One region of the Isoptericola sp. NPDC019482 genome, then DNA from elsewhere that is predicted to be linked to it. Evidence: predicted binding sites of a transcription regulator. Region 1 holds the regulator's gene; each other region holds the start of a gene.
The links. The regulator LexA, encoded in region 1, represses DNA repair genes until DNA is damaged. The targets are predictions, from matches to a motif close to TCGAACANNTGTTCGA.
Positions count from the first base shown of each region.

Region 2: the regulator LexA is predicted to act here: its motif matches at 4,466-4,481, upstream of uvrA (excinuclease ABC subunit UvrA).
Region 3: the regulator LexA is predicted to act here: its motif matches at 1,430-1,445, upstream of ABZ493_RS01355 (DUF222 domain-containing protein).

Region 1 covers NZ_JBEYBQ010000004.1:16,975-27,554, forward strand. Annotated here, with positions in the region: gene ABZ493_RS04430 (AAA family ATPase) at 1-1,317, shown strand, start outside; gene serA (phosphoglycerate dehydrogenase) at 1,440-2,678, shown strand; gene ABZ493_RS04440 (DUF5302 domain-containing protein) at 2,756-2,938, opposite strand; gene nrdR (transcriptional regulator NrdR) at 3,062-3,544, opposite strand; gene ABZ493_RS04450 (LysM peptidoglycan-binding domain-containing protein) at 3,647-3,985, opposite strand; gene lexA (transcriptional repressor LexA) at 4,217-5,050, shown strand; gene ABZ493_RS04460 (L-lactate dehydrogenase) at 5,099-6,058, opposite strand; gene ABZ493_RS04465 (ATP-dependent DNA helicase) at 6,068-8,137, opposite strand; gene hflX (GTPase HflX) at 8,232-9,692, opposite strand; gene ABZ493_RS04475 (methyltransferase) at 10,000-10,580, shown strand, end outside.
Region 2 covers NZ_JBEYBQ010000010.1:33,322-43,901, forward strand. Annotated here, with positions in the region: gene uvrB (excinuclease ABC subunit UvrB) at 1-1,654, shown strand, start outside; gene ABZ493_RS09250 (TerC family protein) at 1,870-2,889, shown strand; gene ABZ493_RS09255 (TerC family protein) at 2,886-4,007, shown strand; gene ABZ493_RS09260 (YciI family protein) at 4,075-4,371, opposite strand; gene uvrA (excinuclease ABC subunit UvrA) at 4,511-7,525, shown strand; gene ABZ493_RS09270 (OsmC family protein) at 7,543-8,046, shown strand; gene ngcE (N-acetylglucosamine/diacetylchitobiose ABC transporter substrate-binding protein) at 8,383-9,753, shown strand; gene ABZ493_RS09280 (sugar ABC transporter permease) at 9,750-10,580, shown strand, end outside.
Region 3 covers NZ_JBEYBQ010000001.1:291,963-302,542, forward strand. Annotated here, with positions in the region: gene ABZ493_RS01350 (recombinase family protein) at 1-121, opposite strand, end outside; gene ABZ493_RS01355 (DUF222 domain-containing protein) at 7-1,380, opposite strand; gene ABZ493_RS01360 (S66 peptidase family protein) at 1,556-2,596, shown strand; gene ABZ493_RS01365 (hypothetical protein) at 2,627-3,283, shown strand; gene ABZ493_RS01370 (isocitrate lyase/phosphoenolpyruvate mutase family protein) at 3,293-4,099, opposite strand; gene ABZ493_RS01375 (DUF202 domain-containing protein) at 4,199-4,561, shown strand; gene ABZ493_RS01380 (DUF202 domain-containing protein) at 4,577-4,930, shown strand; gene ABZ493_RS01385 (Pr6Pr family membrane protein) at 4,968-5,606, shown strand; gene ABZ493_RS01390 (alkyl sulfatase dimerization domain-containing protein) at 5,596-7,482, opposite strand; gene ABZ493_RS01395 (alkyl sulfatase dimerization domain-containing protein) at 7,580-9,466, opposite strand; gene ABZ493_RS01400 (solute carrier family 23 protein) at 9,512-10,580, opposite strand, start outside.

The sequences.
Region 1 (10,580 bases):
CGCGACGCGATCGGCCGCGCGCGCCGGACCCACAAGCCGCACAACGAGGCCCGCGCCGCCTTCGTCCGTGACATGCTCGCGCGCCTCGTGGACCAGTACCGCGCTGCGGCCGACGCCGACCTCGCCCCCGAGGACGTCGCGATGGTCACCGAGGACCTGCGCTCGCACCGGGACGTGCGCGTCGCCCTCAACCTCGCCTGGTTCCCGATCACGCCCGAGAAGCTCGTGGCCGACCTCTTCGCCAAGCCGCACCGGCTCGCGGAGGCGGCGCCCGAGCTGTCCGCGAGCGAGCGGGCGGCGCTGCGGCGCGACCCGGACGCCCCCTGGACCGAGGCCGACGTGCCGCTGCTCGACGAGGCCGCCGAGCTGCTCGGCGAGGACGGCTCCATCGCCCGCGCCGAGGCCCGGGCGCGCGCCGCCGAGCGTGCCGCGGAGCTGGAGTACGCCCGCTCCGTGCTCGAGTCCACCGGCGCGGGCGGAGGCCTGGTCGACGCCGAGACGCTGGCCTCCCGGTTCGAGTCCACGGGGCCGCGGCTGACGACGGCGGAGCGCGCCGCGGAGGACCGCACCTGGACGTACGGCCACGTGGTCGTCGACGAGGCGCAGGAGCTGTCGCCCATGGCGTGGCGGATGCTGGTGCGCCGGGTGCCCACGCGATCCATGACGATCGTCGGGGACGTCGCGCAGACGTCGTCCCCCGCGGGCGCCCGGTCGTGGGCCCGCGCGCTGGACCCGGTGCTCGGCGACTCCTGGCGCCTGGAGGAGCTGACGGTCTCCTACCGCACCCCGGCCGCGGTCGCGGACGCGGCGCAGCGGATGGCGGCCGAGGCCGCGCTCCCGGTGTCGCCCCTCACCGCCGCCCGGCAGGTCGACGGCGCGCTCGAGCTCACCCGGGTCACGCCGTCGGGCCCCGCCCGACCGGTGCTCGTCCAGGAGGTCCTGGACCAGGTCGCCGTGCTGGCGGGCAACTTCGTCGGGACCGACGGCGCGGGCCGCGTGGCCGTGATCGCGTCCGCCGACCAGGTCGACGCGCTGCGCGAGGCCGTGGAGTCCGACCTGCCCGGGGCGTTGGGCGCCGAGGAGGCCGCGCGCCTGCTCGGCCAGCGCCCGGAGGACGCCCAGGTGAGCGTGCTCGACCCGCGCGCGGCCAAGGGGCTGGAGTTCGACGCCGTCGTGCTCGTCGAGCCGGCGGCCGTCGCCGCGGGCCCGGGCGGGGCGTCGGACCTGTACGTCGCGATGACCCGCCCCACCCAGCGGCTCGTCGTCGTGCACGAGCAGGCGTTGCCCGCAGGCGTCGTGGAGCTCGCCGCCGCGTGAGGCACGGTGCGACGTGACACCGGACGTGGCACCGGACATAGCACCGGACATGGCACCGGACGTGGCACCGCAACGGTGAGACGCGTTTGTGGGCGCGGCCCCGCACGGCGCACCATGGCCTCGTGCTGCGAGCCCTCCTTCTCGAGAACGTCCACCCCGTCGCTGCCCAGAATCTTCGTGATGCGGGCATCGAGGTCGTCACGCGCCCCGGCGCGCTCGACGAGTCCGAGCTGATCGAGTCCCTCGCGGACTTCCAGATCCTCGGCATCCGGTCCAAGACCACCGTGTCCCGCAAGGTCCTGGAGAGCGTCCCCGGTCTGCAGGCCGTCGGCACCTTCTCCATCGGCACCAACCAGATCGACCTGGACGCCGCCGCCGCCCACGGCGTCGCCGTCTTCAACGCGCCCTACTCCAACACCCGCTCGGTCGTGGAGCTCGCGATCTCCGAGATCATCGCCCTGACGCGCCGCCTCACCGTGCGCGACAAGGCGTTGCACGACGGCGTCTGGGACAAGACCGCGGAGGGCTCGCACGAGGTGCGCGGCCGCACGCTGGGCATCATCGGGTACGGGAACATCGGCTCCCAGCTCTCGGTGCTCGCCGAGAACCTCGGCATGCGGGTCGTCTTCTACGACACCGCCGAGAAGCTCGCCCTCGGCAACGCGCACCGGGTCGAGACGATCGAGGAGCTGCTCGCCGAGGCCGACGCGGTGACGATCCACGTGGACGGCCGACCGGGCAACGCGGGCCTGTTCGGCGCCGACCTGTTCGCCGGCATGAAGCCCGGCGCGGTCTTCCTCAACCTCTCGCGCGGCTTCGTCGTGGACGTCGAGGCCCTGCGGGAGCACATCCTGTCCGGCCACCTCGGCGGCGCGGCCGTGGACGTCTTCCCGACCGAGCCCAAGAAGCGCGGCGACGGCTTCACCTCTCCCCTGCGCGGGCTGCCGAACGTCATCCTCACGCCGCACGTCGGCGGCTCGACGGAGGAGGCCCAGGAGGCGATCGGCGAGTTCGTGTCCAAGAAGCTGCGGGACTTCGTGGCGACGGGCTCCACGACGCTCTCCGTGAACCTCCCCAACCTCCAGCTCGCCAGCACGGGCGTCGGGCGCATCATGCTCCTGCACCGCAACGTGCCCGGGGTCCTCGCGCGCGTGAACCAGGTCTTCGCCGACCACGGCGCGAACATCGAGGCGCAGATGCTCGCCACGCGCGGCGAGATCGGCTACGTGGTGACCGACATCTCCGACGTCACGCAGCGCGGCGCCTCCGCCAAGCTGCAGGCCATGGACTCGACCATCCGGCTGCGCATCCGCGACGCGTTCGAGCGGCCGGAGTTCCCGCCCGGGCCCGCGGCCGGCTGACCGGCACGACGCCTGCTGCCGACGCACGAAGGGCGGCCCCGGATCCCGGGGCCGCCCTTCGCGGTTCGGTCGGTCGTTCAGCCCGACTTGCGGCGGAACATCTTCTGCACCGGCCCGGACGTCTCGGAACCGTGCACCTGGCCGGTGTTGCCGTCCTTGCCGGCGGTCGGGTGGCTGGCGGCGTTCTTCTTCTCCAGCGCTTCCCGGAAGCGCGCCTTCGTGTCCTCGGTGGGCTTTGCTGCCCTGGAGTCGTCCGTCATCGCGGTCACCTCGTCCGTCGGGGTGGGTGTGCGCGTGCGGTCGACCGCACGGCACCTGGTGCCGTCCAGCATGCCGTGCCCCGCCACGCCCCGCCAGGGCATTTCGCCCGGACCGGGCGCGGCTCAGGCCGTCGTGCCGTGCCCGGCGGTGGCGCGCTCGTCGCGCTCGGCCCGGAGCGAGGTGATCGCCGACTCGAAGTCCTCGAGGGACTCGAACGACTGGTAGACGCTGGCGAACCGCAGGTACGCGACCTCGTCCAGCTCCCGCAGAGGGCCGAGGATCGCCAGCCCCACCTCGTTCGCCTCGATCTCGGGACGACCGGACGCGCGCAGCGTCTCCTCGACCTTCTGGGCGAGGACGGCGAGGTCGTCGGAGCTCACGGGCCGGCCCTGGCAGGCCTTGCGGACCCCGGCCACGACCTTGTCCCGGCTGAACGGCTCGGTCACCCCGGACCGCTTGGCCACCGACAGGCTGGCGGTCTCGATCGTGGTGAACCGGCGCTGGCACGCGGGGCACTGGCGCCGGCGACGGATGGACGCGCCGTCGTCAGAGGTCCGCGAGTCGACGACTCGTGAGTCCGCGTGGCGGCAGAACGGGCAGTGCATCGCTGGTCTCCTGCGCTCGGCTCCGGACCGGCGCCCGGCTGCCCGACAAGGTAAGCGGCGGGCGACCGTCCGCGCAAGCAGGATCCTCTCGGCCGCGTGCCGTCAGTCGAGCGGGAGCACCACGACCTGCCCGGTCTGGAGCTCCGCCGACGTCAGCCCGTTGAGGTCACGAAGCTCGGCCACCACGTCGCGCAGGTCTTCGCCGGTGTCCCGCACCTGCTGCGCGTACTGCCAGAGCGTGTCGCCCGGCGCCACCGTCTGGAGCCGCACCTCGACGCCCGCACCTGGGGACTCCGCCACGGCGCGCTGGCCGACCAGCCCGGCGCCGACGAGCACCAGGAGGACGAGCGCCGCGACCACCGCCCGGCCCCGACGGGTGAGCCTGAGGCCCCCGAGCCCGAGGAACCCGTGAGCATCGCTCGTGCTGCGCGCGTCTTGCATCGTCCTGCCTCCGTCCACGTGGTGCCGTCCGTCGAACACTCGTTCGTCGAACACCTGTACGTCGAACTGCTGTACTAGGTGTACCACGTCGGGGCGACACGGTCGAGGCCTGATCGAACAGATGTTTGATGTCGGACGGGAACTGGCCTAGAGTGGCGGCAGCGCGATGGAAGGTTTGTCGGATTTCATCGGCCCGCCCGCGGGCCGCGCCCCTGGAGGACGGAGTACGCGATGACCAGCGGACGGGACCAGGCCCCGGCGTCCACGACGACGGCGACGTCATGGGCGACCCAGGACGAGACCCCCGAGGACGCGGCCGTGCCGGTGACGGCAGCCGGCACCTCGACGACCGCGCTGGCGTCGGTGAGCGAGCTCTCGCCGTCGTCCGACCGGCTCACGCCGCGCCAGCGGCGCGTGCTCGAGACCATCCGCAGCTCGGTCGAGGCGCGTGGCTACCCGCCCACCATGCGTGAGATCGGCGAGGCCGTCGGCCTGGCGAGCCCCTCCTCCGTCAAGCACCAGCTCACCACGCTCGAGCGCAAGGGCTACCTGCGCCGCGACCCCAACCGGCCCCGCGCGATCGAGGTCGTCGACCCCGAGGCGCCCGCGACCGTCGAGTCCGCGGGCGGCGACGGGGCGCCCGGCTTCGTCGCGGGGTCGCTCGCCGCGTCCGACGCGCAGCCGGCCCAGGCGCCGTCCTACGTCCCGCTGGTCGGCCGCATCGCCGCCGGCGGGCCCATCCTCGCCGAGCAGGTCGTCGAGGACGTCTTCCCGCTCCCCCGGCAGGTCGTCGGCGACGGCGACCTGTTCCTGCTCAAGGTCGCCGGCGACTCGATGGTCGACGCCGCCATCTGCGACGGCGACTGGGTCGTCGTGCGCAGCCAGCCCGTCGCGGAGAACGGCGAGGTCGTCGCCGCGATGATCGACGGCGAGGCCACGGTCAAGACGTTCAAGCAGGCCGACGGGCACACCTGGCTGCTGCCGCAGAACGCCGCCTACTCCCCCATCCAGGGCGACGAGGCACAGGTGCTCGGCCGGGTCGTGGCCGTGCTGCGCAGCCTCTGATCTGGCACGGCCCGCCCGGTGGGCCGCGCCAGGTCGTGACGGGTCGGGTCAGAAGCCGAGCCGGTGCTGCACGGCCCGCATGCTCTCGGCCGACGCGCGCAGGCCGGCGATCTCGTCGTCCGACAGCGGCGTGTCGATCGTCTCGGCCACGCCTCGTCGGCCGACGAGGGACGGCACCGACAGGCAGACGTCGCTGATGCCGTAGAAGTCGTCGAGGCGCGAGGACACGTTCATCACGCGGTGCTCGTCGTTGAGGACCGCCTCGATGATCCGGGTCGCCGCCAGGCCGACCGCGTAGTTGGTCGCCCCCTTGCCTGCGATGACCCGGTAGGCGGACTCGACGACGTCGGTCGCGATGCGCTCCCGGGCGGGGGTGTCGAGCGCCGGGTGGCCCCGGAAGGGCCGCCAGTCCAGCAGGGGCACGCCGGCGATCGTGGCCGAGCTCCACAGCACGATCTCGGAGTCGCCGTGCTCGCCCGCGATGCTCGCGTGCACGTTGCCCACGGCGACCCCGCAGTGGCGGGCCAGCGCGTCGCGCAGCCGCGACGAGTCGAGGACGGTGCCGCTGCCGAACACCCGGCCCCGCGGCAGGCCGCTGATCTCCTGGGCGGCGTACGTGACGACGTCCACGGGGTTGGTGACCATGAGGAACACTGCGTCGGGGGCCACCTCGAGGAGGCCCGGCAGGATCGACCGCGTGAGGCCGACGGTCGCCTCGGCCAGGTCGAGGCGGCTCTGTCCCGGCTTCTGCTTGGCCCCCGCCGTCACCGCGACGATGTCGGCGCCGCGGCACACCTCGACGTCGTCGGACCCGTCGATCTCGGCCTGGGGGATGAACATGCCCCCGTGCCGGAGGTCGAGCACCTCGGCCTCCACCTTCGCGCGGTTGACGTCCAGAAGCGCGACGGACCGGGCCGCTCCCCGGGCCAGCGCCGCGTACGCGAGGGTGGAACCCACTGCGCCCGCTCCGACGATCGCGAGCTTGGTCGTCCTGCGTGTCTCGTCCACGGCCACACGCTATGTGTCGAGCCGCCGGAGCGCAGCGCGGACGAGGTCCCCGTCGGTGGTCGGCCAGAAGTCCGGCATGGAGCGGGTGAGGAAGGAGCCGTAGCGGGCGGTCGCGAGCCGGGGGTCGAGGACGGCGACGACGCCGCGGTCCTCCCCCGTGCGCACGAGCCTGCCGGCGCCCTGCGCCAGCAGCAGGGCGGCGTGCGTGGCAGAGACCTGCATGAACCCGTTGCCGCCTGCCTGCTCCACGGAGCGGGCGCGGGCCGCCTTCACCGGGTCGTCCGGACGGGGGAACGGGATCCGGTCCACGAGCACCAGCTGGCAGCTCGGCCCCGGGACGTCCACGCCCTGCCACAGGGAGAGCGTGCCGAACAGGCAGGTCGCCGGGTCGTCGGCGAACGCCTTGACGAGCGTCGGAAGCTGGTCGTCGCCCTGGCACAGCACGGGCACGTCCAGCCGCTCGCGCATCGCCTCCGCCGCGGCCTGGGCCGCCCGGCGGGAGGAGAACAGCCCGAGGGTCCGCCCTCCGGCGGCCTCGATCAGTCCGGCGATCTCGTCGAGCTGGGCGTCCGTGGTCGGCTCCCGCCCCGGCGCGGGCAGGTGCCGCGCGACGTAGAGGATTCCCTGGCGCGGGTAGTCGAAGGGGCTGCCGACGTCCAGCCCGGACCAGTCCGCCGTCTCGTCGGAACCACCCGAGCCGGCGAGGCCGAGCGACCGCGCCACCGGGTCGAACGTGCCGCCGAGCGTGAGGGTGGCCGACGTGAACACACCGGTCGCCTCGCCCAGCAGGTGGGCGCGGATGAGCCCCGCCACCGCCAGCGGCGCGGCGTGCAGGCGCGTGACGCCGTCACCGGCCCACGGCGCGTTCTCCGGCGGGCGCGAGCACCACAGCACGTCCGCCGTCGTGTCCTCGGCCGCCATCCGCTCCGCGACCTCGAAGAGCTGCAGGACGGCGGACTGCGCCATCTTCATGCCGGCGTCCGGCGCCTCCTGGCCCTTGGCCCCGCCCTGAGGCTTGAGCCGCGTGAGGAGCTCGCGCGCGGCGTCCCGCACGGCGCCCACGGCGGCGCGCAGCTCGTCCGGGAGGCCGAGCGGGAACCGCTCCGCGGGCGCGGTGGCGAGCAGGCTGCCCAGCCGCTGGGAGGCGGCGTCGAGCGCCTCGGTCTCGGTGCCGCCGTGCCGGCGCGCGAGGCGGGCCGCGTGCTCCACCACCGTCAGCGACAGGTCGACGGTGGCGGCGGCCGTCACCCGCTCGGCCAGCTCGTGCGCCTCGTCGACGACGACGGCGTCGTGCTCGGGCAGGACGCCCGGGTTCCCGGAGACGGCGATGCCGAGCATGGCGTGGTTGGTGACGACGACGTCGGCGTCGCGTGCCGCGGCGCGGGCCCGCTCGGGGAAGCACTCCGCGAGGAGCGGGCAACGCTGGCCGAGGCACTCCAGGGCGGTCACGGACACCTGGCGCCAGGCCTTGTCGGGGACGCCGGGCACGAGGTCGTCCCGGTCTCCGGTGTCGGTCTCGTCGGCCCAGGAGTGCAGGCGGCGCACGTGGTCGGCCAGCGTCGCGGTGTCGTCCGCCCGCCCGCCGCGCCGGGGAGGCCCGGGCGGGCCCGGAGGCGCCGGGTGCTGCTCGGCTCCCGCCCCCTCGCCGGGTCCGGGGTCGGCGGGCAGGTCGAAGAGCGTCGCGCCCTCGACCGGGTAGCCGCCGGTCACCTTGTGCTTGCACAGGTAGTTGTGCCAGCCCTTGAGGAGGGCCACCTTGGGCGCGCGGGGCAGCTTCGGCCCCACGGTCTCGGCGACCAGCGGCAGGTCGCGCGTCACCACCTGGCGCTGCAGGGCGAGCGTGGCGGTGGAGACGATGACCCGCTTGCCGTCGACGACCGCGTGCCGCACGGCCGGGACGAGGTAGGCGAGCGACTTGCCGGTCCCCGTACCCGCCTGGACCAGGAGGTGCCGGCCGTCGTCGACCGCCTCCGCCACGGCCTCGGCCATGCGGCGCTGGCCCTCCCGGCGTCCACCGCCGAGGGCCCCCACCGCCAGGTCGAGGAGCTGCGGGGCGTCGGGGGCGTCGGCGGAGGTCACCCGTCGATCCTAGGGCGCGTCACCGACCCTCCCCGGCGTCCGCCCACAGCCCGCTCCGGCGGCGACCCGCCGGCGCACGGCGCCGCCACGGGCGTCAGCCCGCGACAGCGGCCGCCTTGAGGTCGGCCGCGAGCGCCTCGTCCACGCGACCGCGCAGACGGGTGCCCTCGGCGAGGTGCTCCTCTGCCACGTTGCCTCCCGCCTCGTGCACGCGGTGCACCAGGTCGCCGCGGGAGTACGGGACGACCAGGTCGATCTCGACGTGCGGCTGCGGCAGCTCGGCCGCGATGAGCTCCCGCAGCTCGGCCATGCCCTCGCCGGAGTGCGCGGACACGACGACGCTGCGCCGCTCGCGGCGCTGCACCCGGCCGACCACGGCCGGGTCGGCGACGTCGGCCTTGTTGAGCACGACGACCTCGGGCACGTCCGCGATCCCGGGGATCTCGGCGAGCACCTCGCGCACCGCCGCGATCTGGCCCTCGGGGTCCGGGTGGGAGACGTCGACCACGTGCAGCAGCAGCGCGGCGTCGCCCACCTCCTCCAGCGTGGACCGGAACGCCTCGACGAGCTGGTGCGGCAGGTGCCGCACGAACCCGACGGTGTCCGTGAAGGTGTACGGCCGGCCGTCCTCCGTGCGGGCCTTGCGGACGGTCGGGTCCAGCGTGGCGAACAGGGCGTTCTCGACGAGGACGCCCGCGTCGGTGAGCGCGTTCAGCAGCGACGACTTGCCCGCATTCGTGTAGCCGGCGATCGCCACGTTCGGCACGCCGTGCCGCTTGCGGTCCAGACGCTTGGTCTCGCGGCCCGGCGCCATGGCCGCGATCTCGCGGCGCAGCTTGGCCATCCGGTTGCGGATCCGGCGGCGGTCCAGCTCGATCTTCGTCTCGCCGGGGCCGCGGGAGCCCATGCCGGCGCCCTGGCCGCCCACCTGGCCACCGGCCTGGCGGGACATCGAGTCGCCCCAGCCGCGCAGGCGCGGCAGCAGGTACTCGAGCTGGGCGAGCTCGACCTGGGCCTTGCCCTCCCGCGACTTGGCGTGCTGGGCGAAGATGTCGAGGATCAGCGCGGTGCGGTCGACCACCTTGACCTTGACGATGTCCTCCAGCGCGCGGCGCTGGGAGGGAGCCAGCTCGGTGTCGGCGACGACGGTGTCCGCGCCGACGGACGCGACGACCTCCGCCAGCTCAGCCGCCTTGCCGGACCCGAGGTACGTGCCCGGGTCGGGCTTCTGGCGACGCTGCAGCAGCCCGTCGAGGACCTGCGAGCCGGCGGTCTCGGCGAGCGCGGCGAGCTCGCGCAGCGAGACCTCGGCCTCGCGCGCCGCGGCCTCGCCGCCGGAGTACAGGCCGACGAGCACCACGCGCTCCAGGCGGAGCTGGCGGTACTCGACCTCGGTGACGTCCTCGAGCTCGGTGGACAGCCCGGCGACGCGGCGCAGGGAGATGCGCTCCTCGAGGTCGAGCTGGTCACCGTCGTGGGAGGTGTGCACCGTGGCGCCCTCGGACCGCGCCGTCCCGGCCCGTGCGAGCACCCGGGCGACGACGTCCTGCGCGATCGCCTGGGCGTCGCGCTCGGCCTCGCGGCGCGCGTCCGCCGAGGTCTCGGCGCCGGCGCCCCCGGCGGTCTCGTCGGCCTGCGGGGTGTCGGGGTTGGTCGGGGTGTGGGTCAAGGTGTGCCTCTCGGGTCGGGGTCGGCGGTCCGGCCGCCGTAGGAGTACAACAAGGGTCCCACGCGAGATCGTCCCGGCGGAGAGTTTTTCCCTGGGCGGACAGCGGGCGGACGGCGGGCCGACGGCGGGAGGGACGGTGCGGAGGGACGGTGCGGAGGACGACGGCGCGGCGGGCGCGACCTAGGATCGCCGGGTGAGCGAGGAGCCCGACCACTACTTCACCGCACAGCCGGCCTCGGCCGCCGAGCGCCGTCGCGCCGTCGTGGAGCTCGCCGGCCGGGAGGTCGAGGTGGACGTCGCCTCCGGCGTCTTCTCCCCCGGCGGCGTCGACAAGGGGACCCGCGTGCTGCTGCGCGAGGTGCCGGCCCCGCCCGCCGAGGGCGACCTGCTCGACCTCGGCTGCGGCTGGGGGCCGATCGCGCTCTCGATGGCGCTCGCGTCCCCTGGCGCCACCGTGTGGGCCGTGGACGTCAACGAGCGCGCCCTCGACCTGCTGCGCTCGACGGCGGCGCGCCTCGGGCTGGAGAACGTGCGCGCCGTGCGCGCCGAGGAGGTGCCGGACGACGTGCGGTTCGCCGCGATCTGGTCGAACCCGCCGATCCGGGTCGGGAAGGCGGTGCTGCACGACCTGCTGCGCGCCTGGCTCCCCCGGCTCGCGGCAGGGAGCGAGGCGTGGCTGGTGGTGCAGAAGAACCTGGGCTCGGACTCGCTCGCGCGCTGGATCGAGGGCGAGCTGGGCCGCGGCGTCGAGCGCACGGCGTCGTCCAAGGGATT
Region 2 (10,580 bases), on a different contig from region 1:
CTACGGCCTGGGCACCCCGCAGGAGTACGTGGACCGCATGGTGCGGCTCGACGTGGGCGACGTCGTCGACCGGGACGAGATGCTGCGCCGCTTCGTGCAGATGCAGTACACCCGCAACGACACGGCGTTCACGCGCGGCACGTTCCGCGTGCGCGGCGACACGGTGGAGATCATCCCCGTGTACGAGGAGCTCGCCGTCCGCATCGAGATGTTCGGCGACGAGATCGAGTCGATCCAGACGCTGCACCCGCTCACGGGCGAGGTCCTGCGCAACGAGCAGAGCGTCTACCTCTTCCCGGCCACGCACTACGTCGCGGGCCCGGAGCGGATGGAGCGGGCGATCGGCGGCATCGAGGCCGAGCTCGCGGACCGGCTGGCGGAGCTCGAGCGGCAGAACAAGCTGCTCGAGGCTCAGCGGCTGCGCATGCGCACCACGTACGACATCGAGATGATGCGCCAGATCGGCACGTGCAGCGGCATCGAGAACTACTCGCGGCACATCGACGGCCGTGAGCAGGGATCGCCGCCGAACACCCTGCTCGACTACTTCCCCGAGGACTTCCTGCTCGTCATCGACGAGTCGCACCAGACCGTGCCCCAGATCGGCGCGATGTTCGAGGGGGACATGTCCCGCAAGCGGTCGCTCGTGGAGCATGGTTTCCGCCTGCCGAGCGCGATGGACAACCGGCCGCTGCGCTGGGAGGAGTTCGTCGAGCGGATCGGGCAGACGGTCTACCTGTCCGCGACCCCGGGCGACTACGAGCTCTCCATGTCCGACGGCGTCGTGGAGCAGGTCATCCGGCCCACCGGCCTGGTGGACCCGCAGGTGGTCGTCAAGCCGACCACGGGCCAGATCGACGACCTGCTGCACGAGATCCGCGAGCGCGTCGACAAGGACGAGCGCGTGCTCGTCACGACCCTCACCAAGAAGATGGCCGAGGACCTCACGGACTACTTCCTCGAGAAGGACGTGCGGGTGCGCTACCTGCACTCGGAGGTCGACACGCTGCGTCGTGTCGAGCTGCTGCGCGAGCTGCGGCTGGGGGAGTACGACGTGCTGGTCGGCATCAACCTGCTGCGCGAGGGCCTGGACCTGCCCGAGGTCTCCCTGGTGGCGATCCTCGACGCCGACAAGGAGGGCTTCCTGCGCTCGGAGCGCTCGCTCATCCAGACGATCGGCCGCGCGGCGCGCAACGTCACCGGCCAGGTGCACATGTACGCGGACAAGATCACGCCGGCCATGCGGTACGCCCTCGACGAGACGGACCGCCGGCGCGCGAAGCAGGTGGCGTACAACACCGAGCACGGGATCGACCCGCAGCCGCTGCGCAAGAAGATCGCGGACGTCACGGACATGCTCGCCCGCGAGGACATCGACACGCAGGAGCTGCTCTCCGGCGGGTACCGCAAGGCTCCCGCGTCCGCGCAGGGCAAGGGCCGCGCGCCCGTGCCGGGCTCGCCCAAGGAGGGCGCCACCACCGGCAACCGGCTCGCCGGGGCCGCCGCGGGCGAGCTCGCGGAGCTCATCCAGGAGCTCAGCGACCAGATGCACGCCGCCGCCGCGGAGCTGCAGTTCGAGGTCGCGGCACGCCTCCGCGACGAGATCGGCGGGCTGAAGAAGGAGCTGCGGCAGATGCAGGCCGCGACGGCCTGAGCGGGCCGGGGATCCCGTCGTGACATGCGCGGATGGCGGGTCCGGGGTCTCATGTAAGGTGTGCGGGTTGGAGGGGAGTACCCCGCCCACGGTGAGGTCGTCATCACGTCCGGCACAGATGCCGGACCGGCCTCGTCGGCCCGGACGCCAGGCTCGCAGCCGCTCCGGGTGGGGAAGACCTCCGGTGCTCAGTGCTACGTACCGGAGGAGTTTCCATGGATGTGCCCGTCTGGGTCTGGATCGTCACCGTCGGCGTGATCCTCGCGATGCTCGCGGTCGACTACGTCGGCCACGTGCGCACCCCGCACGCCCCCACGCTGCGCGAGTCGGCCACGTGGTCCCTGGCCTACGTCGCGGTCGCGGTCGTGTTCGGCGTGATCGTCTGGGTCGTGTGGGGCGGGACGTACGGAGGCGAGTACTTCGCCGGGTACATCACGGAGAAGTCGCTCAGCGTCGACAACCTGTTCGTCTTCGTCCTGATCATGACGAGCTTCCGGGTGCCCCGCGAGTACCAGCAGCGCGTGCTCCTCATCGGCATCACGATCGCGCTGGTGCTGCGCACGGTGTTCATCATCGCCGGCGCCGCGATCATCGCGAACTTCGCCTGGGTCTTCTACATCTTCGGCGCGTTCCTCATCTGGACCGCGATCGCCCAGGCCCGCTCGGGCACGGGGCACGACGAGGAGTGGAACGAGAACGGCGTCCTGCGGCTGACCCGGCGCCTCTTCCCGACGACGGACACGTACGTCGGCGACAAGATGACCGCGAAGATCGACGGCAAGCGGTACATCACGCCGATGCTCATCGTCATGGTCGCGATCGGCAGCGCCGACCTGCTGTTCGCCGTCGACTCCATCCCTGCCATCTTCGGTCTCACGCAGGAGACGTACCTCGTCTTCGCGGCCAACGCGTTCTCCCTGCTCGGCCTGCGGCAGCTCTACTTCCTCGTGGACGGTCTCCTGGACCGCCTCGTCTACCTCAACTACGGCCTCGCGGCGATCCTCGGCTTCATCGGTGTCAAGCTGGTGATCCACGCCCTGCACACCAACGAGCTGCCGTTCATCAACGGCGGGCACCACGTCGAGGCGATCCCCGAGATCTCGACGACGCTGTCCCTCGGCTTCATCGTGGTGGTGCTCGCCGTCACGACGATCGCCTCCCTGGCGCGCGACCGGCGTGACCGTCGGGCCCGTGCCCTCGCCGCGCCGACATCCACCTCCGAAGGAGACGCATGATCCACGAGCTGCCGGTCTGGTTCGAGTGGGCGTCGCTCGCGGCGCTGATCCTCCTGCTCGCCGTCGACCTCGCCATCGTCGGCAGGCGCCCCCACGTGCCGAGCATGAAGGAGAGCGGCCTGTGGGTCGGCTTCTACGTCGCCCTGGCGCTGGTGTTCGGGCTGATCATGCTCGCGGTCGGCGGCACCGCCCCAGCCGGCGAGTTCTACGCCGGCTGGCTCACGGAGTACTCCCTGAGCGTGGACAACCTCTTCGTCTTCGTCATCATCATGTCGCGGTTCGCGGTGCCGAAGAAGCACCAGCAGATGGTGCTGATGGTCGGCATCATCATCGCGCTGGTGCTGCGCGGGGCGTTCATCCTCGCGGGCGCCGCGATCCTCGAGCAGTTCGTCTGGGTCTTCTACCTCTTCGGTGCGTTCCTCATCTACACGGCGATCAAGCTGGTGGCCGGGGACGACGACGAGGAGGAGTTCAAGGAGAACGTCGCGATCCGGCTCCTGCGGCGCGTGCTGCCGGTGAGCCAGGAGTACGACGGCGCGAAGGTGCGCACGGTGGTCGACGGCAAGAAGCTGTTCACCCCGATGCTCGTGGTGTTCGTGGCGATCGGCTCGACCGACCTGCTGTTCGCTCTCGACTCCATCCCCGCGATCTTCGGGCTGACCAAGGACCCGTTCATCGTCTTCACCGCGAACATCTTCGCCCTCATGGGCCTGCGGCAGCTCTACTTCCTGCTCGGCGGCCTGCTCGAGCGGCTGGTCTACCTGCCGATCGCCCTGGCGGTCATCCTCGGGTTCATCGGCGTCAAGCTCATCCTCGAGGCGCTGCACACCAACACGCTCCCGTTCATCAACGGGGGCGAGCACGTCGCCTGGGCGCCCGAGATCCCGATCTGGCTGTCCCTCGCCGTGATCCTCGGCTCGATCGCGATCGCGACCGTCGCCAGCCTGGCGAAGACGCGGCGGACCGCCGCGGTCGCCGCGAAGGACGGGGCGTCGGCGGGCGCGGCGGACGCAGCGGGTGCGGCGTCGTCGACGACGCAGGCGCCGGTGGCACAGGACGTGACGGCGGAGCCCGGCTCCACGACCGCGTCCTCCGGGCCGGAGGCCTCGGGCCGCTGACGACGCGAGCGCGCGGGCCCCGGACGGCGCGCCGTCCGGGGCCCGCGCGCATCGTCAGGGCTCGGCGTCAGGCGGCGAAGCCGCCGATCACCGGCACGAACTCGCGCGCGGCGCGGTGCGCGACGAGCCCCTCGCGGCGCATCGGGTCGGCCGCGAGCAGCTCGAGGGCGCCGGTCGCGTCCTCCGCCTCGACCAGCAGGAGCGCACCGCCGGGCTCGCCGTCCGGCGTCGCGGGCAGCGGGCCGGACACGCGCAGCGCGCCGTCCTCGTGCAGGCCCCGGAGGAACTCCCGGTGCTCGGGCCGGACCTCCGCGAGGCGGTCGGGGTCAGTGACATAGACGTACGTGACGGCGAAGACGGACATGGCCGTATCCAAGCACCCCGGGCGGTCGCGGGCAGCAGACGTCCAGCATCCCGGGTGTGACCGGTCAGGCAGCCGAAAAGGCCTCGAAAGGGCATAGAACGCCTGTACGAATGTCGGCGCCCCGACGTAGGATGCCGGGGTGAGCAACCGCCTCGTCATCTCCGGCGCCCGCGAGCACAATCTGCGCAACATCGAGCTCGACCTCCCGCGCGACGAGCTGATCGTCTTCACCGGGTTGTCCGGCTCGGGGAAGTCCTCCCTGGCGTTCGACACGATCTTCGCCGAGGGGCAGCGGCGCTACGTGGAGTCGCTCTCCGCGTACGCACGCCAGTTCCTCGGCCAGATGGACAAGCCCGACGTCGACTTCATCGAGGGTCTGTCGCCCGCGGTGTCGATCGACCAGAAGTCGACCAACCGCAACCCGCGGTCGACGGTCGGCACGATCACCGAGGTCTACGACTACCTCCGCCTGCTCTTCGCGCGCGCGGGCACGCAGCACTGCCCCGTGTGCGGGGAGCCGGTCCGCTCGCAGACGCCGCAGCAGATCGTCGACAAGCTGCTCGAGCTGCCGGAGGGCACGCGCTACCAGGTGCTCGCCCCCGTCGTGCGCGGGCGCAAGGGTGAGTACGCCGACCTGTTCGCCGAGCTGCAGACGCAGGGCTTCGCCCGGGCGCGGGTCGACGGCGAGGTCGTGCAGCTGACGAGCCCGCCCAGCCTCGAGAAGAAGCTCAAGCACGACATCGAGGTCGTCGTCGACCGTCTCGTCTCGCGCGACGGCGTCCAGCGCCGCCTCACCGACTCGGTCGAGACCGCCCTGCGGCTCGCGGGCGGCCTGGTCATGGTCGAGCTCGTCGACGCCGACATCGACGACCTCGACCGGGTGCGCAAGTTCTCCGAGAAGCGGGCGTGCCCCAACGACCACCCGCTCGCGCTCGACGAGATCGAGCCGCGCACCTTCTCCTTCAACGCGCCGTACGGCGCCTGCCCGGAGTGCACCGGCATCGGCTTCCGCCTCGAGGTCGACCCCGACCTCGTCGTGCCGGACGAGGAGAAGAGCCTCCGCGACGGCGCCGTCGTGCCGTGGGCGCAGACGTCGTCCGAGTACTTCGAGCGCGTGCTCACCGCCCTGGCGGAGGAGATGAGCTTCTCCATGGACGCGCCGTGGCGCGCGCTGCCGCAGCGCGCCCGCGACGCGATCCTGTTCGGCCGCAACCACCAGGTGCACGTGCGGTACAAGAACCGGTGGGGACGCGAGCGGCAGTACTCCACCGGCTTCGAGGGCGCGGTGACGTTCCTCGAGCGGCGGCACCGGGAGACCGAGTCCGACTGGTCGAAGGAGAAGTACGAGGCCTACATGCGCGAGGTCCCGTGCCCCGTGTGCTCGGGGGCGCGGCTCAAGCCCGAGGTCCTCGCGGTCACCGTCGGCGGCAAGTCGATCTGGGACGTGTGCCGCCTGCCGATCGACCAGGCCAAGCACTTCCTCGACGGGCTCGAGCTGGGTGAGCGCGAGCGGGCCATCGCGGCCGAGGTGCTCAAGGAGATCCACGCCCGGCTCGGCTTCCTCGTCGACGTCGGCCTGCACTACCTGTCCCTCGAGCGCCCGGCGGGCACCCTGTCGGGCGGCGAGGCCCAGCGCATCCGGCTCGCGACCCAGATCGGCTCCGGCCTGGTCGGGGTGCTGTACGTGCTGGACGAGCCGTCGATCGGCCTGCACCAGCGCGACAACCGTCGCCTCATCGAGACGCTGACCCGCCTGCGGGACCTCGGCAACACGCTGATCGTCGTGGAGCACGACGAGGACACCATCCGCGCTGCGGACTGGATCGTCGACGTCGGCCCCGGGGCGGGGGAGCACGGCGGCCGCGTCGTGCACTCGGGCGACTACGCCGGGCTCCTCGAGGCCGAGGGCTCGATGACGGGCGCCTACCTCTCGGGCCGGCGCAGCATCGCGCTCCCTGCGGAGCGTCGTGCGACCGACCCGGGCCGGAAGGTCACGGTCGTCGGCGCCCGGGAGAACAACCTGCGGGGGATCGACGTGTCGTTCCCGCTCGGGGTGCTCACCGCGGTCACCGGTGTCTCGGGCTCCGGCAAGTCGACGCTCGTCAACTCGATCCTGCACACCGTGCTCGCCAACGAGCTCAACGGTGCGCGCCAGGTGGCGGGCCGGCACACCCGGGTCACCGGGGTGGACCAGCTCGACAAGGTGGTGCACGTCGACCAGGGGCCGATCGGGCGCACGCCGCGGTCCAACCCGGCCACCTACACGGGCGTGTGGGACCGGATCCGCAAGATCTTCGCGGAGACCGAGGAGGCGAAGGTCCGGGGTTACGGCCCGGGGCGGTTCTCCTTCAACGTCAAGGGCGGCCGCTGCGAGGCGTGCGCCGGCGACGGCACGCTGAAGATCGAGATGAACTTCCTGCCCGACGTCTACGTGCCGTGCGAGGTGTGCCACGGGGCGCGGTACAACCGCGAGACCCTCGAGGTGCACTTCAAGGGCAAGACGGTCGCGGACGTCCTGGACATGCCGATCGAGGAGGCCGCGGAGTTCTTCGCCGCCTTCCCGGCGATCTCGCGCTACCTCACCACGCTCGTCGAGGTCGGCCTCGGCTACGTCCGCCTCGGGCAGCCGGCGCCGACGCTCTCGGGCGGTGAGGCGCAGCGGGTCAAGCTCGCGAGCGAGCTGCAGAAGCGCTCCACGGGCCGCACCATCTACGTGCTGGACGAGCCGACCACGGGCCTGCACTTCGAGGACATCCGCAAGCTGCTCGGCGTGCTGCAGTCGCTGGTGGAGAAGGGCAACACCGTGCTCGTCATCGAGCACAACCTCGACGTCATCAAGAGCGCCGACTGGATCGTCGACATGGGGCCGGAGGGCGGCTCCGGCGGCGGGACGGTCGTGGCCGAGGGCACACCCGAGGAGGTCGCGCGGGTCGAGGCCAGCCACACGGGCCAGTTCCTCGCCCCGATCCTCCAGGAGCACCCGGCCGTCCCGACCGCGGCGCCGCCCGCCCGGGCGCGGTCGGCCGCCGCGACGTCGGCGTCCTCCGCGCCCCGCGCGCGGAGCTCGGCCAAGGGTGCGGCGAAGGGCGCGGGGAAGTCGGCGGCGAAGGGGAAGGACACGCCGAAGCGTCCCGGTAAGCGCAGCGCCGCCTGACGCCCTAGCGTGTGGCCATGGGTGCGCACCACAACTACGCCGTGACCGTCGCCTGGCCCGACGCCGCCGACCCCGGTGGCGGGCCGGGGACGACGTCGTACACGTCGTACTCGCGGGACCACACGGTGGTCGTGGCCGGCAAGCCGCCGCTGCTCGGCAGCGCCGACCCGGCGTTCCGCGGGGACCCCGCCCGGCACAACCCGGAGGAGCTGTTCGTCGCGAGCCTCGCGCAGTGCCACATGCTGTGGTTCCTGCACCTCGCCGCCGAGCACGGTCTCGTGGTCCGCGAGTACGTGGACGAGACGACCGGCACGATGCGGGTGGAGTCGCGCGGCGAGGGCCAGTTCACCGACGTGACACTGCGTCCGCGCGTCACCGTCGACGCCGGCCCGGACGCGACGGACGAGGCCGTCGCGGCGCTCCACCACCGTGCGCACGCCCTGTGCTTCATCGCCCGTTCGGTGAACTTCTCCGTGCTCGTGGAGCCGGCGCCGGTCCGCCTCGCCACACCCGCCGCGTAAGGGGCCACCCGCACCCGAGCGGGTGATCTATACCAGTCCGGTCACACTGTCGTGTCGGCTGTTGACGTGGCGACCTCGCATGAATATTTTCCACTCCATCCCCGTGGTGGATGGGAGATATTTCCGTGAGCGGTGCGGAACCCGCCGCAACGGCTCACCGTGGCGCGAGACGAGGAGGTCGGCGCAGGGCCCGAGCGGGCAGAGCAGCACGGTTGACGGGGCGCCTTCGGACGCACCCTGACACGAAGGGCATCAACGACGATGACCAGCAACTTCACCACTGACCAGAGCAACATCACCCCCCAGCCCTCCCGTCGGTCGGTGCTCCGCGCCGTGATGTTCACGGCGGCCGCCGTCCCGCTCGGCCTTCCCCTCGCGGCGTGCGCCACGGGCGGGGGAGGCGGCGAGGAGGCGACCAGCGCCGCTCCGGGCGGCGAGATGGACGCGAAGAACCCTTTCGGCATGGCTGAGAACACCACGATCGACGCGGTGATCTTCGACGGTGGCTACGGCGTCGACTACGTCGAGTTCGCCGGGACGGTGCTCGCCGGGCTGCACGCCGGCTCGACCGCGAAGGTCTCGCCCTCGACGCAGATCGCCACGGAGCTGCAGCCGCGGTTCGTCGGCGGCAACCCGCCCGACCTCGTGGACAACTCGGGCGCGCAGTCGATCGGGTTCAACACGATCCTCGACCAGCTCGAGGACCTCACGGACATCATCGACGCGCCCAACGTCGAGGGAACGACCATCCGCGACACGCTGTACGAGGGCGTCCTCGCGCCGGGCACCTACGGGGACAAGTTCGCGGCCCTCAACTACGTGCTCACGGTCTACGGGGTCTGGTACTCGGGCAGCCTCTTCGAGAAGAACGGCTGGACCCCTCCGGCCACGTGGGAGGAGGCCAAGGCGCTCGGCGCCGAGGCGAAGAAGGCCGGCAAGTACCTGTTCCTCTGGGGCACCGAGGCCGCGACCTACTACCAGACCCTCGCGATCGAGTCGGCCATCAAGGAGGGCGGCGACGAGGTCCGGCTCGCGCTCGAGAACCTCGAGCCCGACTGCTGGTCGAACGACGCGCTCCAGGCCACCTTCACGATCATGAAGGAGATCGTCGACGCCGGGTACTTCAAGCCCGGCGGGTCGGGCACGCAGTTCACCGCGGCCCAGGCGCAGTGGAGCAACAAGCAGGAGGCGCTGCTCTACCCGTCGGGGTCCTGGATCGAGAACGAGATGAAGGACCAGACGGCGGCGGACTTCCAGATGAAGGGCGTCCCGAGCTTCTCGGTCACCGCGAGCCCGGCCATGCCGGCCACGGCGCTGCACTCGACGGCCGGCGAACCGTTCATCGTGCCCTCGCAGGCCAAGAGCGTCGCCGGGGGCAAGGAGCTCCTGCGGGTCATGCTCTCCAAGGAGTCGGCGACGAACTTCTCCAAGACGAAGCTGGCCCCGACCATCGTCAAGGACATCGTCCCCGCCGACGGGTTCGGCTCGACGGCGCTGGTGTCGCAGACCGACATGCTCAGCGCCGCCGGGACCGACATCTTCACGTTCAACTTCGTCAACACCTACGGCATGAACCAGGAGCAGCTTCCGATCTGGAACTCCTTCCTCGACGGCAAGAAGTCGGTCGCGGACCTCACCAAGGAGCTGCAGGCGATCACGGACCGTATCGCCAACGACGACACGATCGACAAGATCGAGGTGTCATGACCGCCATCCCCGGCGCCGGGCAGGTCCTGCCCGCCGGCGAGGGAGCCGCTGCGGGGCCCGGACGCGGGCCCCGCAGGGGGCGGCCGGGCGGCTGGTCGTTCGACACCGTGAGCTTCTTCGTCGTCTTCCTCGGCCTTCCGCTCGCGCTCTTCCTGGTCTTCGTGATCTGGCCGTTCGTCCAGGCCGCGTTCTACGCGCTCACCGACTGGTCCGGCTTCACGACCGAGTTCGACGTCGTGGGGCTGGCGAACTTCACCACGCTGCTGCAGGACCCGCGGTTCGTCAACGCCGTCGGCAACAGCGTGATGTTCGGCCTGTTCATCCCGCTCGTCACCATCGCCATCGCGCTCACGTTCGCGATCCTCATCACGGTGGGCGGGTCGGGCAGGGGCCAGGTCCGCGGGGTCCGCGGGTCGGGCTTCTACCGGGTGGTGTCGCTCTTCCCGTATGTCATCCCGGCGATCGCGGTGGGCATCATGTGGCGCCTGATCCTCGACCCGAGCAACGGACTCGTCAACGGGGTCCTCACCGGGCTGGGGCTCGACCGGTTCGAGTCGTTCGCCTGGCTGGGGAACGTGGGCACGGCGATGCCGGTGACGATGTTCGTCGTCGTATGGGGCTTCGTCGGCTTCTACATGCTGCTGTTCATCGCGGCGATCAAGGGCGTCCCGTCGGAGATCTACGAGGCCGCGCGGATCGACGGGGCCGGTCGGTGGCGGACGTCGTGGTCCATCACGCTGCCGCTCATCAGGGACAACGTGCAGACCGCCTTCATCTACCTGGGGATCATCGCCCTCGACCTGTTCGTCTACGTGCAGGCGCTCAAC
Region 3 (10,580 bases), on a different contig from region 1:
CTTCGATCAGCGCCGTGCAGCGCCGCACCTGACGGTCGATGCCGTCCGCGTTGTCCTTGCTCTGCCGCCCGTAGACCGCCGCCCGGCGGGGCTGCTGCGACCCCGAATCCATGTATGCCATAAGACAACTTTACGGTGGCGGCGGCACACGTGGGCCAGGTTGTCCGCGGTCGTCCGTCCGCCGTCGGCCCACGCGACGGTGTGGTCGAGGTCGCAGCGTGGTGCCGGGCGGGTGCAGCCGGGGAAACGGCAGGTGCTGTCACGCGCCTCGAGGTACGTGCGCAGCGCTGCCGGGACGGCGTACGTGCCGGGGTCGGCGGACAGCAGCTCGCCCGACACCGGGTCGACCAGCAGGCGACGCAGCGACGGCGCCCGGGCGGTGAGGAGTGTCGCGACGTCGGGGTCGATCGCGCCGTGGCCCGTCAGCTCGGCGGGGTCGTCCGAGCGGCCGAGCAGTGTCATGACGGGCACGGTGATCTGGACGCGAGGGACGATCCTGCGGGCATGGTCGGCGAGGTTCGGCACGTGGCCGTCCGCCGGTTCTGTCGTCGTGACCGGGTCGAGGTCGCTCGTGGGCTCGGCGCCGGACAGCAGGAGGGCGGTGTACGCGTCGGCGCGGAGCTGGGACAGCGTGCGTGGATCTCCGGCGTCGCGGGCGGTGCGGGCGGCGGTGGTCAGCCGGTCGTGGGCCGCGTGGGCGGTCGTGGCGGGCAGGTAGGCGCTGAGCCAGGCCATGCCGTCGGAGGCGGGGTCGACGAACACGCCGCGCTTCGCCGCCGCCCTCGCGTGCCGCAGCGTGAAGGGTTCGGGGTGGGCGCGGTCGCGGGCGCGGCGCAGGAACGACCGGAACTGGGCCGGTGTCGTCGTCGCGGCCCGGGGGAGCGCCTCGGCCTGGACGGCGGCCTGGGCCTGGGCGTCGGGGAGGTCGGCGAGCGTGTCGGCCATCGCCGTGGCGTGGCGGGCTCCGATGCGGCCGTGGCAGAGCTCGGCGAGCGTGGCGGAGCCTGCCGAGGTCAGGGTTCGCGCGGTCTCGAGGAGGTGGTCGGCCTGCCGTTCGGAGACGCGCAGCGTGGTCGCGACGTCTGCGACGAACGCGCGCCGGGCCAGCTCGTGCTGCCGGGAGGTACCGGCGTTTAGCACGCGCAGCTGCTCGCCCGCCAGCAGGTCGGGCTCGCACCGGACCACCGCGCGGCGCGCCCGCTCGACGGCCAGGAGCTTCTCGCCCTCCAGCGCGTTGATCCGTGACTGGAGCCGCTCCACGTCGTCGAGCGCGGCCGAGACGTCGTGCACCGTCGTGGGGCCGGCCGGTGAGAGCACGTCGTCCCACGGCGTGGTGACGACCGGTAGGTCGTCGATCGCGACGTCCAGCTCCGCGGCCATCGTCGTCACCTCCTCACCGTCGAGCGAGAGCCTGTGCTCGAGCCGTTGCTCGAACACGTGTTCGACCCTAGCGGAGCGGCGTGGCCCCACACCAGGGCCGAGGTGCGCCTGTGGAAAACCGGCAGGCCACCGGAAACGCGTTGCCGGCGGCCTCGGCGTCGGGCACAGTCCGGCCATGACGATCCGCTACCCGCGCCCCCTTCGTCCCGGCGACACGATCGGCGTCACCGCGCCGTCGTCGGGCGTCGAGCCGCCGCTCCATCGACGCCTGCTCCACGCGGCCGACGTCGTGCGGGCGAAGGGCTACGACGTGCGGGTCGGCGAGACGCCCACGCGCGGCGGCATCGTCAGCGCGCCGGCGGACGTGCGGGCCGCCGAGCTCAGCGCGATGCTCACGGACCCGGGGGTGCGCGCCGTCGTGCCGCCGTGGGGCGGCGAGCTCGCCACGGACCTGCTGGGCCGGCTCGACTGGGAGGCGTTCGCCGCCGACCCGACGTGGCTGGTCGGTTTCTCGGACACCTCCACGCTCCAGCTGCCGCTGACCCTGCGCACGGGCGTCGCGACCCTGCACGGTCAGAACCTCATGGACACCCCGTACGACGTGCCTGCCGGTGTCCTGGGCTGGTGGGACGTCGCCGCCTCGGCCCAGCCGGGCGAGGCGCTGGTGCAGCGCTCGCCGCGACGGTTCCGGTCCCACGGTTGGGACGACTACGAGAACGAGCCCGAGGTGTCGACGTGGACGCTCGACGCCGAGGGCTCGTGGCTGCGCCTCGACGGCGTGGACCCGGCCGCCCCGGTGGACGTCCAGGGCCGGCTGGTCGGCGGCTGCCTGGAGACCGTCTCGCTGCTGGCGGGCACGCCGTTCGGCGACGTGCGGGCGTTCGCCGCGGAGCATGCGCCGGAGGGCCTGGTCGTCTACCTCGACGTCCTCGAGTGGGAGGCGCTCGAGGTCGGCCGGGCCCTGTGGGCGATGCGCCACGCGGGCTGGTTCGACGCCGCGAGCGCGGTGCTGGTGAGCCGCACGCACGCCCCGGACTCGGACGGCTTCACCCAGCACGACGCCGTCCGCGACGCGCTCGGCGACCTCGACATCCCCCTGCTGGCCGAGGTCGAGTGCGGGCACCTGCCGCCGTACCTGGCCCTGGTGAACGGCGCGCTCGCGCGCGTGCAGCACGGGCCCGAGGAGTCGGTGATCACCCAGCGACTCGTGCCCTGACCACGGGCCGGCGGGCGCTACGGTGTCGCCGTGACCCTCGCGCTGCTCGGCGACCACCGTGACCACACCAGCCACCGCGAGCTCGACGCCCTCGTCCCGCGGCTCGCGGACGAGCTCGGCGTGGAGGCGGTGTGGGTGCCGACCGACGCGCCGTTCGACGTCGCGGACCACGACGGCGTGTGGCTCGTGCCCGGCTCGCCCTACGCCGACGAGGCGGCCGTGCTGCGCGCGATCACCGCGGCCCGCGAGGGCGGCGTCCCGTTCCTCGGCACGTGCGCGGGGATGCAGTACGCGGTCGTGGAGCTGGTGCGCCACGTGCTCGGCGCCTCGGCGAGCCACGCGGAGTCCGACGGCGAGGCGGACGACAACGTCGTGGCGCCGCTCGCGTGCTCGTTGTACGGCGAGGAGCGGCTCGTGACGCCGGTGGCGGGCACGCGGTTCGCCTCGTGGGTGGGCGAGCCGTTCCCCGGGATGCACTTCTGCGGGTACGCGCCCACGCCGGAGGCGGTCCGGGCGCTGGAGGCGGCGGGCGTCGTCGTGGGGGCGGTCGCGGACGACGCCGGGGCCGAGGTGCTCGAGCTCGTCGACCACCCGTTCTTCGTGGTCAGCCTCTTCCAGCCGCACATCGGCGCGTCGGCCGGGGAGCCGATCCACCCGCTGGTGCGGGCGTTCGCCGCCGCGCTCTGAGCCGCGCCGTCAGCCCTGGAACGCGCGCGGCATGACGTCGCGCGCCGGGCCGGTGCGGTCGAGGAACCCGACCCCGCCGGCCTGGAGCTCGCGGGCGGCGTCGACGAGGGCGGACAGGGCGTTCCACGCGAACGTGCCGCCGACGGAGATCCGTGCCACCCCGGCGTCGGCCAGCTCCTGCGGCGTGGGGCCGCCGGCGACGAGCAGAGCGTTGACGGGGCGGTCCACCTCGCGGCAGACGGTCGCGATCGCGGCGGCGTCGCGCAGGCCCGGCGCGTACAGCACGTCGGCGCCGGCCTCCTGGTAGGCCTGCAGCCGCGCGATCGTGTCGGCGAGGTCGTCGCGGCCGTACAGGTGGTTCTCGCAGCGGGCGGTGAGCACCAGGTCGCCCGCCGCCTCGGCCGCGGCGGCCACGCGCTCGACGGCGAGGCCCCGGTCGTACATCGGCTCGTCGTCCCGGCCGGTGGCGTCCTCCACGGAGGCGCCGGCCACACCGGTGCGGCGGGTGTCGGCGACGGTGCGGGCGACGTCGGCGGGGGAGTCCGCGAAGCCGTTCTCCAGGTCGGCGCTCACGGGGACGTCGACGGCGGCCACGAGCACCGCGGCGTGCGCGAGCGTCTCGTCCCGCGTCGCGCCGCCGTCGGGCCGCCCGAGCGTCGCGGCGAACCCGCTGCTCGTCGTCGCGACGGCGGCGAAGCCGAGCGCGGCGAGGATCCGCGCAGACCCGGCGTCCCACGCGTTCGGCAGCAGCAGCGGGTCGCCCGGGCGGTGCAGGGTGAGGAACGCGGCACGGGCGTCGGGCGCGGCGGTGGTCATGGGCCGACGCTAGCGACGGCCACCGACGACCACCCGACGGCGCGGCGCTCGGGGTCCCGCCCGCGCCCGACGGCCTCGTCCTGGCTAGGCTCGGGCCTCGTGAGCCGCGAACGCTTCCCCCGGTGGGTGTACGAGAGGGGCACGGAGCCCGACCCGCGGTTCTCCCTGGCCAACGAACGCACCATCCTCGCGTGGCTCCGCACCGCGCTGGGACTCATCGCGGGCGGCACGGCGCTCGAGGCGCTGGACCTGCCGATGGAGCCGCACCTGCGCCTCGCGTCCGCGATCGTGCTGCTCGTGGCGGGCGCCGTCGTCCCGGTCGCGGCGGCGGTCGAGTGGGCCCGCTCCGAGCGGGCGATGCGCGAGCACGGCCCGCTCCCCGGCGCGATCACCGGGTTCGTGCTGGTCCTGACCATCACCGTCGTGGGCATCCTCGTGCTGCTCGCCCTGCTGCTGTACTGACCTGACGGCGCCGACATGACCGACCGAACCGACCCGCCCCTCGTCGGCCCCGAGCGCGACCGCGGCCTTCAGGTCGAGCGCACCGCGCTGGCCTGGCGCCGCACGCTCCTGTCGTTCACCGCGGCGTGCGCGGTGGCCTGGCAGACGCTGCCCGGCGTCGACGGCGAGACGTCGTTCCTGCTGGCGGCAGCGGTCGGGCTGGTGCTCACGCCCCCGCTGTGGTGGTTCGCCAAGCGGCACGCGCGCCACACGCACCGGCACCTCGACACGGCCGAGCCCCGCCTGCGGCACGGGCGCCGGATCGTGGTGATGTGCGCGGGCACGGCCCTGCTCGGGCTGGCCGGGCTGGTCGCGGTCGTCGTCTTCTGACGGCGGGCGAGCGCGCGGAGTCTGGTTCACTACCGCCATGTTCGTGATCGTGGGCCTGTTCCGGCTCCTCGTCGTCGCGCTCGGGCTCGTCGGCACGCGCGCCATCTGGCGCGACGGCGACGTCGACGGGTTCGTCTACTTCACCAACCTCACCAGCTTTCTCGCGGTGGCGGTGTTCGGCTGGGCCGCGGTCACGACGCTGCTGCGCCGGGAGCCGCCGCCGGTGTGGGCGAAGGGGCTGGTGACGCTCGCCGCGGCCATCACCGGCCTGGTCGCGTGGCTGGTCCTCGCGCCGGAGTCGCCGGACGCGCCGGCCGTGTTCCTCGGGCTCACCGACGGTCAGGTGGAGCACCGCGCGCTGCCGATCGCCGTCGTGCTCGACTTCCTCCTGCTCGACCCGCACCGCCGCGCCCGCCTGCGGGACGCGGGGCTGTGGATGCTCTTCCCCGTGCTGTACTTCGGCGCGATCCTGCTGCGCGGGCAGCTCAGCCCGGGCAGCGCGTACCCCTACGGGTTCATCGACCTGGACGCCCTCGGGTGGGGCGGGCTGGGGCTCAACCTGGTGCTGTACGGCGGCGCGTTCTACGTCCTGGGCCTGCTCATCGTCGCCGTCGACCGGGTGCTCCCCGCCCGCCCCCTCCTGGGGAGGGTCGGAGCCCCTCAGCTCACGGCGTGACGATGTCGAAGTCCGGGTCGCCCGGGTCGAGGATGCCGTGCACCTTCGCCAGCGCGTCCGTGTCGCCGCCGACCTCGATGCCGGCGGCGGCGAGGCGGGCCGGGTCCAGGCCGCCCGCCAGCGCGGGCAGGTTCGCGCGCGACGTCGTGATGGTCACGTCGGCGTCGTCTCGCTGGGGCCTGGCGCTGTACGTGAGGGCGCCGTTGGCGAGCCGCAACCGGTAGCGGGCGTCCGCGTCCGTGAGCACGACGTCGGCGGTGACCCGGTGGTCCCAGGCCTTCGGGCCGTCGATCTGGATCGCGAGTGCGTCGAACAGCATCTCGGGGGAGAGGTGCGCGACGATGTCCGCCGACGCCGTCTGCGTGGGGGTGCCGAAGTTCCCCTCCCGCAGCTCGGTCGCGCCGGAGAGGTACACCGACCGCCAGGTGCCGTTCTCCGCGCCGTACCCGAGCTGCTCGAACGTGTCGGCGAGCAGCTCCTTCGCGCCGGCGTGGTCGGGCTGGGCGAACACGACGTGGCTCAGCACCTCGGCCACCCAGCGGAAGTCGCCGGCGTCGTACGACGCGCGCGCCTTCTCCACCACGGCGTCTGCGCCGCCCATGAACTCCACGTACCGCTTGCCCTGCTCGACGGGCGGGTGCTGCCACAGGTGCGCGGGGTTGCCGTCGTACCAGCCCATGTACCGCTGGTAGATCGCCTTGATGTTGTGGCTGACCGAGCCGTAGTACCCGCGGGCGTGCCAGGCGTTCTCCAGCGCCGGGGGCAGCGGCAGCTGCTCGGCGATCTCGGAGCCGACGAAGCCCTTGTTCAGCAGGCGCAGCGTCTGGTCGTGCAGGTAGGCGTACAGGTCCCGCTGCGTGCCCAGGTACTCGACGATCCGCGCGTTGCCCCAGGTGGGCCAGTGGTGCGAGGCGAACACGGTCTCGACGTCGGCGCCGAACAGGTCGATCGTCTCGGTGAGGTAGTTCGCCCAGGCGTGCGGGTCGCGCACGACGGCGCCGCGCAGGGTGAGCAGGTTGTGCAGCGTGTGCGTCGCGTCCTCGGCCGTGCACAGCGCCCGGTGGTCCGGGAACCAGATGAGCATCTCCGCCGGGGCCTCGGTGCCGGGCGCCATCTGGAAGACCATGCGCACGTCGTCGACGGTCTCCTCCTGCCCGGTGTGCGTGATGTCGAGGGTCGGGGAGATGAGCGTGACGGTGCCGGTGGACGTCGTCTGGCCGAGGCCGGCGCCGACCTGTCCCTGCGGGCCGCGGGCGAGCGCCGCGCCGTACATGTAGCCGGCGCGGCGGCTCATGGCGGTGCCGGCATAGACGTTCTCGGCCACGGCCGGCTCGGTGAACCCGGCCGGGGCGACCACGGGCACGCGGCCGGCGTCGACGTCCTCCTGCGTGGTGACGCCCTTGACGCCGCCGAAGTGGTCCACGTGGCAGTGGGTGTAGATGATCCCCGTGACCGGCCGGTCGCCGCGGTGCTCGCGGTACAGGGCGAGCGCGGCGGCGGCGGTCTCGGTGGAGATGAGCGGGTCGAGCACGATGACGCCCGTCGTGCCCTCGATGAACGTCACGTTCGACAGGTCGAAGCCGCGCACCTGGTAGATGCCCTCGACCACCTCGAACAGGCCCTGCTCCGCGACCAGCTTCGACTGCCGCCACAGGCTCGGGTTGACGGTGTCCGGGGCGTCGCCGGCGAGGAAGCCGTAGGTGTCGTTGTCCCAGACGACCGTGCCGTCGGGCTTCGTGACGGCGTTCGGCGTGCGCCGCCCGAGGAGGCCCCGGGCCGCGTCGTCGAAGTCCTGGGTGTCGGAGAAGGGGAGCGTGCCGAGGAGCTCCGCCTGCTGCTCTGCGATGGCCGGGGTGGCTGGCTTCGGAGAAGACATACCCGCAGGCTGCCAGCAGGGCATCGTCAGCGCACGGCGAACGGACGGGCCCGGTCGAGGGTTCCGGGACGTGCCCGGAACCCTCGACCGGTGGTGCTCAGGGCGTGACGATCGAGAAGTTCTTGTCGCCCGGGTCGAGGACGGCGGTGAGGCGGCCGAGCGCGGTGGCGTCGCCCGTCACCTCGATGCCTGCGGCGGCCAGCGCCTCGGGGTTCCCTGCCGCCAGCGCCGGCAGGGCCGCGCGCCGCGACGTGATGGTCGCGTCCGCATCACCCTGCTGGGGGGCGGCGCTGTAGGACAGGACGCCGTTCGTGAGCCACACGCGGTAGCGCTGGTCCGTGTCGGAGACCACGACGTCGATGGCGACCGTGACGTCCCACGCGGCCGGGCCGTTCACCTGGATCGCGAGGGCGTCGAACAGCATCTCGGGGGAGAGGTTGGCGATGACGTCCGGGGCGTTCGTCTCCGTCGGCGTCCCGAACTGGCCGTCGCGCAGCTCGGTGGCGCCGGACAGGTAGAAGTCGCGCCAGGTGCCGTTCTCGGAGCCGTAGCCGAGCTGCTCGTACGTGTCGGCCAGCAGCTCGCGGGCGGCGGCGTGGTCCGGCTCGGCGAAGACCGCGTGGTTCGCGGCCTCCGCGGCCCAACGGAAGTCGCCCGCGTCGAACGCCTCGCGGGCGTTCGTGACGAGCGCGTCGACGCCGCCGGCGAGCTTCGCGTAGCGCTTCGCCCGCTCGACCGGGGTGTGCTCCCACAGGTGCGCCGGGTTGCCGTCGAACCAGCCCAGGTACCGCTGGTAGATCGCCTTGACGTTGTGGCTGACGGAGCCGTAGTAGCCGCGCGCGTTCCACGCGTTCTCGAGCGCCGGCGGGAGGGTGATCTCCTCGGCGATCTCCGGGCCCGTGAGGCCCTTGTTGAGCAGGCGCAACGTCTGGTCGTGCAGGTAGGCGTAGATGTCGCGCTGGTTCTGCAGGAACGTCACGACCCGCTCGCGGCCCCACGTGGGCCAGTGGTGCGAGGCGAACACGACCTCGACGTCGCCGCCGAACAGGTCGATCGTCTCCGTGAGGTAGTGCGCCCACGCGTGCGGGTCGCGCACGACGGCGCCGCGGAGGGTCAGCAGGTTGTGCAGCGTGTGGGTGGCGTCCTCGGCGGCGCACAGGGCGTGGAAGTCGGGCAGGTAGATGAGCATCTCGGCCGGCGCCTCGGTGCCGGGCGCCATCTGGAAGACCAGCCGGACGCCGTCGACGACCTCCTCGTGCCCCGTCGTCGAGACGAGGTCGGTCGGCTCGATGAGCGACACCTCGCCGGTCGAGATCGTCTGCCCGAGCCCGGCACCCACCTGCCCCTGCGGGCCGCGGGCGAGCGCGGCCCCGTACATGTAGGCCGCGCGGCGGTTCATCGCGACGCCCGCGTACACGTTCTCCGACACGGCGTGCTCGAGGAAGCCCTCGGGCGCGAAGATCCGCACCCTCCCGGAGTCCACGTCCTCCTGGGAGACGAACCCCTTGGTGCCGCCGAAGTGGTCGGCGTGCGAGTGCGTGTAGATGATCGCGCTGACCGGCCGGTCGCCGCGGTGCTCACGGTAGAGCGCGAGGGCGGCGGCACCCGTCTCGTTGGACAGCAGGGTGTCGATGACGATCACGCCCGTGTCGCCCTCGATGATCGTGGTGTTCGACAGGTCCATGCCGCGCACCTGGTAGATGCCGGGCACCACCTCGAACAGGCCCTCGACCGCGCTCAGCTGCGACTGCCGCCACAGGCTCGGGTTCACGGTGTCCGGGGCCTCGCCGTCGAGGAAGGCGTAGGTGTCGTTGTCCCACACGACGTCGCCGGCGGCGTTCGGCACCGCGTTCGGCGTGCGCCGGGCGACCAGCCCGCGCGTCGCGTCCTCGAAGTCCTGCCGGTCGGAGAACGGGAGGGTGTCGCGGACCGCCTGCTGCTGGGCGGCGATGGTGGGCGTGGCTGGCTTCGGTGCGGTAGGCATGGCGCCACGATGGCACCGCGGGTCCGGTCGCGCGCGGCGAGGGGGTCAGCCCTCGGCGGACGCCCCGCGCCGGGCCCGACGCCGCTCGGCGATCTCGTAGGCCTCGCGCACGGACCCCAGCAGCGTGTCGCCGCTCGGGACGACGGAGTCGTGCAGCCGCCCGCTCACTCCGCCGGTCTCGAACCGCTTCCGCAGGTCGTCGGGCACCCCGCACACGACGACGTCGACGCCGTGGTCGTGCCAGCGGTCCAGCAGCCGGTCCAGGGACTTGAGGAACGTGGTCGACGGGATGCCCGCGGAGCCGCGCAGCGAGATCACCAGGGCGGCGTCGTGGGTGTGCGCGGTGTGCGGCCACTCCTCCTCGAGGCGGTTCACCTCGGCGAAGAACCCGGTGCCCACGTAGTGCAGCACCGTGGTGCGGCCGCTGGGCAGGTCGGCGGGGGCGTCCTCGACCCGGAAGTCGCGGTCGCCGGTCGGGACGAGCTGCACCAGGCGGCCCCGCTTGGCGGCCTGCACCGCGAACAGCACGATGGACAGCGCGGCGCCGAGGAAGATCGCCTGCTGCAGCGGCAGCTGCGTGGTGGCCGCGAACGTCACGACGAGCGCCGCCGCGGACAGCCACGACGTGCGGAAGACGAGCACGATGTCGGCCCACCGCCCGACGATGAGCTCGCCGCCGATGACGAGCAGCAGGCCCCCGATGACCGCCATGGGGATCTCGCCGGCCAGCGGGCCCAGCAGCAGCACCAGCACGATGAGCCACACGCCCGCGAAGATGCCGGCCCAGCGCGTCTGCGCGCCGCCGCTCGTCGCGACGCCCGTGCGCGAGAGGGACCCGCCGGTGGGCAGCGCGCCGAAGAACCCGCCCGCCACGTTCGCGAGGCCCTGCGCCGTGAAGTCCTTGGAGACGTCCGTGCGCGAGCCGTCCGGGTTCGGCACCGCCGCGCCGATCCCCGCCGCCTGCGCGAGCGCGATGAGCGCGATGGCGAGCCCGCCGGACACGAGCTCCGGCATCGCGCCGGCGTCCGGCAGGGTGAACGGCGGCAGGGAGCGCGGGATGGCGGCGATGTCGCTCACGCGCTCCACGTCGGTGCCCAGCAGCGCGACGACGACG